Linked DNA regions of Hydrogenophaga sp. SL48. The protein of the gene in region 1 binds, or shares a complex with, the protein of each later gene. Links are inferred from orthologs where the notes say so. Each region holds a gene or a part of one and is shown in the gene's direction. Other genes may lie near its edges. The genes, in order: rodA and mrdA.

Region 1 (3,178 bases):
GGCCAGCGCCTGGGCCAGGATCTCGGCCGGCGCCTTCTTGTACCGGCCCTTGCCGGCGCGGCGGAAGTAGTGCGGCGCGCCCTGCAGGCAGATCAGGGTCGCGACCTGCTGCTCGGTGGTGGCGTTGGCGCTGAAGTACTCGCGGGCCAGGTCGGCGAAGCCGAACTCGTCTTCCGACGCAAATTCGTAGGCCAGCTCCAGCTCCATGGTTCCGGCCAGCGCGGTCGCGGCGGGCATGAGCTGGGCGGGCGCGGGCTTCTCGAAGCGCAACAGGGCGTTCGCGGCCTTGACCTTGAGGCGCTTGCCCGTGTCCAGCTCCACTTGCATGGAGCTTTCCGCCTCGGACATGAGGCGACCGGTCATCAATTTGCCGGCTTCATCAAACAGGATGTGCATGGGCAGGATTGTCCCATGGACCCGAGGACCGACCCGCCGTCCAGAGGTGTCAGTCTTTCAGGTTCAGAAAGTCAAACAGCCCGTCGATGTGCCGATCGAAATCACTGATCGCGTGATCTCCGCCCGGCAGCAGCTTCACGTCGCCGCCGGCACAGAAATCGAGCATCTCGCGCCAGTCGAGCACCTCGTCGTCCCGCGAGACGATGGCATACAGGTTCTGCGGCGTGGTCGGCGACAGGGGGCGCAGGCGGTTGATGTCGGCCGCCAGCGCCGACAGCTCGTCCACGAACGCCAGCTGGAAATAGAAGCGCTGTCCGGGGTCGTGCCAGGCGCTGTGCTCGCCGATGTGGCGCGCCAGGTCACGCTGCGGAAACGCCGCCGGGTTGAGCAGGGCGGCCCGGCAACCCGTCTGCAGCGCCAGCCAGCGCGCGTAAAACCCGCCCAGCGAAGAGCCGACCACCGCCATGCCCTCACGTGGCCAGCCGGCGACCCATTGCTGCAGCCCCTGCGCGGCCTCGCGGGGCGAGGGCGGCAGTTGCGGACAGCACCAGACCACCCCCGGGTGCCGTTCGGCCACCCGGGCCGCGACCTGCTGCGCCTTGGCCGACCGGGGCGACGAACGAAAGCCATGCAGGTACAGCAGGTGGGTGGTGGCGGGAGGAGGGGTGGTCGGGCGGGTCATGGGCGAAGGATAATCGGGCGCTCATGGCCGCCGTATTCGACAAACCCACCCTTTTGCAACGCATCACCCCGATCTTTCAGGGGTTTGACGGGCTGCTCGCGCTGGCCGTGCTGATTCTGGCGGGCGCGGGCCTGATGACGATGTACTCGGTGGGCTTTGACCACGGCACGCGGTTCGTCAACCACGGCCGCAACATGATGCTGGCCGCGGTCGTTCTGTTCTTCGTGGCCCAGGTGCCGCCGCAGCGGCTGATGGCGCTGGCGGTGCCCATGTACACCCTCGGGGTGGCTCTGCTGCTCGCGGTGTTTCTTTTTGGCATCCAGAAGAAGGGTGCGCAGCGCTGGCTCAACGTGGGCATCGTGATCCAGCCCAGCGAGCTGATGAAGGTGGCCATGCCACTGATGCTGGCCTGGTGGTTCCAGCGTCGCGAGGGGCAGCTGTCGCCGCTGGACTTCGCGGTGGCGGCGCTGTTGCTGGCGGTGCCGGCGGCGCTCATCCTCAAGCAGCCCGACCTGGGCACGACCCTGCTGGTGCTGGCCTCGGGCCTGGCGGTGATCTTTTTCGCCGGACTGAGCTGGAAGCTCATCATCCCGCCGGTGCTGATTGCTGTGGCCGGTGTCGTGGTGCTGATCGTCATGGAGCCGCAATGGTGCGCGCCCGATGTGGACTGGAAGGTGTTGCACGAGTACCAGCGCCAGCGTGTCTGCACGTTGCTCGATCCGTCCAAGGACCCGCTGGGCAAGGGGTTTCACATCATCCAGGGCATGATCGCCATCGGCTCCGGCGGGGTCTGGGGCAAGGGCTTCATGCAGGGAACGCAGACCCACCTGGAGTTCATCCCCGAGCGCACCACCGACTTCATCTACGCCGCGTTCTCCGAGGAGTTCGGGCTGGTGGGCACGCTGGCGCTGATGCTGGCGTTCATTTTCCTCATCGTGCGCGGGCTGACCATCGCGCTCGAAGCGCCGACCCTGTTTGCCCGGTTGCTCGCCGGGGCCATGACGCTCAACATCTTTGTCTACGCCTTTGTGAACATGGGCATGGTCAGCGGCATCCTGCCGGTGGTGGGCGTTCCGCTGCCGTTCGTCAGCTACGGTGGCACCGCCATGGTGACCATGGGTGTGGGGCTGGGCATCCTGATGTCCATCGCCAAATCCAAGCGGCTGATGCAGTCGTGACGGGCGATGACCCCCACGCTCCGCCGCTGCGCGGGTCGCTGCCCCCCGAGGGGGCTGACCTCGCTCGGGAGCGGCCCTTCGCTGCGGTCGCTGGCCCCCACACTCCGCCGCTGCGCGGGCCGTTGCCCACGGTCCAGGTTGCGGTGGTCGGTGCCGGCAACATGGGCGGCGCGATGGTTGCGCGCCTGTGTGAACTGGGTTGGTCGGTGGTCGTGTGCGACATCGACCCCTTGCGCCAGCAGCAGGCGCTGGAGGCGGGTGCCCATCTCGCCGACACGCCTGACACCGCTGCCCGGGCATTGAAGACAGACGGTGTGCTGATCGTCTGCGTGGTCGACGCCAGCCAGTCGCACCAGGTGTTGTTCGGCGAACACGGCGCGGGCCCGGCGCTGCAACCCGGCCAGGTGGTGATGCTGTGCCCCACCATTTCCCCGCAGGACACCGAGGCGCTGGCCTCGGTACTGGCCGAGCGGGGCGTCGGCTGCATCGACGCACCGATGTCCGGCGGCCCGGCCCGGGCGCGCGACGGCAGCATGAGCCTGATGGTGGCCGCGCCGACGGCGCTGCTGGCGCGCCACGCCGCCCTGCTGGACGCGCTGTCATCGAAGGTGTTTCGCCTTGGCGAGCGCGTGGGTGATGGCGCGCGCACGAAGCTGGTCAACAACCTGCTGGCGGGCATCAACCTCGTGGGCGCGGCCGAGGCGCTGGCGCTGGCCGACCGCCTGGGCCTGGACCTGGGCACGACGCTGGACGTGATCGAGCAGTCCAGCGGTCAGAGCTGGATCGGATCCGACCGCATGCGCCGGGCCATCGCAGGCGACCTCGCGCCGCGCGCCCACGTGACCCTGCTCGAAAAAGACACCCGGCTTGCGGTGGTGGAAGCGCAAGAGGCGGGCTTCAATGGCCCGCTGGGCGCTGCGGC
Region 2 (3,293 bases), 990 kb from region 1 along the record:
ATCATGCGCCCCGGACAGCAGCTGCTGCTGCCCGCCAACCCCGCCTTCATCTGGTTCAGCCTGTTCGTGGCCCTGCTGTTGAACATGGTCATGAACATGGGTCTGTGGGGTCGAGGCGCCTGGGTGCCTGACCTTCTGGCGGTGGTGCTGGTGTTCTGGAGCGTGCACCAGCCCCTGCGCGTGAGCGTGGGCGTGGCCTTCCTGTTCGGGTTGACCATGGATGTGCACCAGGGCGCCTTGCTGGGCCAGCATGCGCTCGCCTACACGGTGCTCGGCTACGCCTCGGTCTTCATGCACCGGCGCCTGCTGTGGTTCGGCGTGCCGACCCAGGCGGTGCAGGTGCTGCCGCTGTTTTTCGCGGCGCACCTGCTGGAGTTGCTGGTCGGCATGATCGCGGGGGGCGCCTTTCCGGGCTGGTCTTACCTGCTGGCGCCGGTGATCGACGCCGCGCTCTGGCCGGTGGCCAGCGTGATGCTGCTCGCGCCTCAGCGCCGCGCGCCCAACCCCGACGACAACCGGCCGCTCTAGATGGAACACCCCCTGCGCCGCCTTCGGCGTCTCCCCCCTCAAGGGGGGCGATGCGAGTGGCCCGGCAAAGCCGGTTCCACCGCATCCTGGCGTGAAAACTTCCCGCGCCGGACACGTTTCTCCGCCGGGCCGCCCCAAGGCGAAACGACCCCCTTGGGGGGCAACGACCCGCGCAGCGGTGGAGTGTGGGGGCTTGTCCTTTGACTGAACTTCGCAACGTCGAAGCCGACCTGGCGCAGTTCCGCACCCGGGTGCTGGTGGCGGGGCTGGCGGTGGTGTTTGCGTTTGGCCTGGTGGCCGCGCGCATGGTGTACCTGCAGGTGCTGCGCCATGAAGACCTGGACGCGCAGGCCGAGAGCAACCGCACGGCGGTGCTGCCGGTGGTGCCCAACCGGGGCCAGATCCTGGACCGCCATGGCCGCGTGCTCGCGACCAATTTCTCCGCCTACACGCTGGAGATCACGCCGTCCAAGGTCGAGGACCTTGACGCCACCATCGACGCGCTGGGCACCCTGGTGAACATCGAGCCGCGCGACAAGCGCCGCTTTCGCAAGCTGCTGGAAGAGTCGCGCAGCTTCGACTCGTTGCCCATCCGCACGCGCCTCACCGACGACGAGGTGGCGCGCTTCACCGTGCAGCGCTACCGCTTCCCCGGTGTGGACGTTCGCGCGCGCCTGATCCGGCACTACCCGTACGGCGAAATCGCCAGCCACGTCGTGGGCTACATCGGCCGCATCAACCAGCGCGAAAAGGAGTCCATCGAAGACTGGCCGGAAGAAGAACAGGCCAACTACCGTGGCACGGAGTACATCGGCAAGCTCGGCGCCGAGCAGCATTACGAACGCGAGCTGCACGGCGTCACCGGCTTCGACCGGGTCGAGACCTCGGCCGGCGGGCGCGCCGTGCGCTCACTCGCCAACACCCCCGCCACGCCTGGCAACACGGTGGTGCTCGCGATCGACATCAAACTGCAGAAGCTGGTCGAGGACATGTTCGGCGACCGCCGGGGCGCGCTGGTGGCGATCGACCCGCGCAACGGCGAGGTGCTCGCCTTCGTGAGCAAACCGACCTTCGACCCCAACCTCTTCGTCGAGGGCATCGACGTCGAAAACTGGCGCATGCTCAACGAGTCGCTCGACAAACCCCTGCTGAACCGCGCCTTGCGCGGCACCTACCCGCCCGGCTCAACCTACAAGCCCTTCATGGCCCTCGGCGCCCTGGAAACCGGCACCCGCAGCGCCACCACCATCGTCAACGACCCGGGCTACTGGATGTTCGGCAACCACCGCTTCCGCAGCCACGGCGACGGCGGCCTGGGTGCGGTGGACATGCACCGCAGCATCGTCAAGTCGAGCAACACCTACTACTACTCGCTGGCCAACGACATGGGCGTGGAGGCGATGCACGACTTCATGGCCCCGCTGGGTTTTGGCCAGATCACCGGCATCGACCTGCGCGGCGAAGTGCGTGGCGTGCTGCCCAACCAGGAATGGAAGCGCACCAACTACAAGCGGCCGGAGCAGCAGCGCTGGTACGCGGGCGAGACCATCTCGCTGGGCATCGGTCAGGGCTACAACAACTTCACCATGCTGCAGGTCGCACACGCCCTGGCCACGCTCACCAATGGCGGCATCAAATACAAACCCCATCTGACGCTGGCGACCGAAAACGTGTTGACCCGTGAACGCACGCCGCTGCCGCTGGAGGCGCCGGTGGACATGGGTTACCAGCGCGAGAACATCAACGTCGTGCTGCGCGCGATGCAGGCCGTGACCACCGAAGGCACCTCGACGCGCGTGTTCGCGGGCGCCGGCTACACCAGTGGCGGCAAGACCGGCACCGCGCAGGCCGTGACCATCGGCCAGAAAGACCGCTACGACGCACGCAAGCTCGAAGAGCACCAGCGCGACCACTCGCTCTACATCGCCTTTGCCCCGGTGGAACAACCGCGCATCGCGCTGGCCGTGGTGGTGGAGAACGCCGGTTTCGGCGCCGCCAGCGCCGCCCCGATCGCGCGCCGGGTGTTCGACTTCCTGCTGATGGACCAGTATCCGAACCCGCAGGATCTGGCCGCGGTGCAGAAGGGCGAGGCATCGGCCCCCATCGGCACGCCGCTCAAGGCCAGCACGGTTCAATGGCCGCCTGCACAGGAAAGCACCCCCGCCGCGCTGCGCGCGACCCCCTGACAGGGGGCGATGCGAGTGGCCCGGCAAAGCCGGTTCCACCGCATCCTCGCTGAGACATCGCGCGTCGGCTACGCTACCGCAGCCATGCGTCGTAAGACGTCTTCAGGATCAACGCACTAACCACCACGATGAACGCCGCGCGCACGAAGCCGCTGCCGTGCTTGAGCGCCAGTCGCGTGCCGAGCAGGCTGCCGACCACGTTGGCCACGGCCATCACCAGTGCGAAATGCCACCAGACGTGGCCCTTCCAGGCGAACAGCATCAGCGCCGCCAGGTTGGACGTGGTGTTGAGCAGCTTGGCGCTGGCGCTGGCGTGCAGGAAGTCGTAGCCCAGCCAGCGCACGAACAGGAACACGAAGAAACTGCCGGTGCCGGGGCCGAAGAAACCGTCGTAGAAACCGATGGTGGCGCCCAGCGTGGCGGCGGCCATCGCCTCCTGACGGCCCGTGAAGTGTGGTGTGTGATGCCGACCCAGGTCCTTGCGGGCCAGGGTGTAGAGCAGCACACCGAGCAGCACCAGCGGCAGCGCGCGGCGCAGGAAATCGGGTGAGATGATGGTCACCGTCCACGCACCCAGCA

Evidence for each region.
Region 2: the proteins of rodA (region 1) and mrdA are in contact, whole or in part, in a crystal structure (PDB 6PL5), measured with the Thermus thermophilus proteins. The link is inferred for Hydrogenophaga sp. SL48 from one-to-one orthologs. Residues at the interface, in WP_223903423.1 of Thermus thermophilus: Phe161, Val165, Phe168, Val169, Leu172, Pro198, Tyr199, Glu202, Tyr211, Arg212, Asp213, Gln220, Val221, Gln223, Ser224, Ile226, Ala227, Ile228, Gly229, Ser230, Gly266, Phe267, Val270, Leu274, Tyr277, Gly278, Leu281, Phe285, Leu289, Arg297; in WP_223903432.1 of Thermus thermophilus: Arg4, Ile5, His6, Leu8, Ala9, Phe12, Ala15, Leu16, Leu19, Gly20, Arg22, Ala23, Trp24, Leu26, Gln27, Val28, Tyr31, Tyr34, Leu36, Leu43, Thr45, Asp47, Lys156, Gln157, Gly158, Ser160, Val184, Leu201, Glu202.

Annotation. Positions count from the first base shown.
Region 1 is NZ_CP063400.1:3,757,075-3,760,252, reverse strand. Bases 313-3,178 are described here. They hold rodA (rod shape-determining protein RodA), read left to right. Parts: upstream 313-1,101; coding sequence 1,102-2,256; downstream 2,257-3,178. Other genes in these bases: IM738_RS17795 (NAD(P)-dependent oxidoreductase), read left to right, coding at 2,379-3,178; IM738_RS17805 (YqiA/YcfP family alpha/beta fold hydrolase), read right to left, coding at 446-1,078; IM738_RS17810 (ribonuclease catalytic domain-containing protein), read right to left, coding at 313-396. Outside these bases: more of IM738_RS17810, read right to left, coding at 1-312. UniProt on the Escherichia coli protein: Peptidoglycan polymerase that is essential for cell wall elongation. Also required for the maintenance of the rod cell shape. Functions probably in conjunction with the penicillin-binding protein 2 (mrdA).
Region 2 is NZ_CP063400.1:4,751,679-4,754,971, reverse strand. Bases 241-3,221 are described here. They hold mrdA (penicillin-binding protein 2), read left to right. Parts: upstream 241-728; coding sequence 729-2,714; downstream 2,715-3,221. Other genes in these bases: IM738_RS22535 (sulfite exporter TauE/SafE family protein), read right to left, coding at 2,788-3,221; mreD (rod shape-determining protein MreD), read left to right, coding at 241-528. Also shown: rod shape-determining protein MreC, read left to right, coding at 1-1; more of mreD, read left to right, coding at 1-240; more of IM738_RS22535, read right to left, coding at 3,222-3,293. UniProt on the Escherichia coli protein: Catalyzes cross-linking of the peptidoglycan cell wall. Responsible for the determination of the rod shape of the cell. Is probably required for lateral peptidoglycan synthesis and maintenance of the correct diameter during lateral and centripetal growth.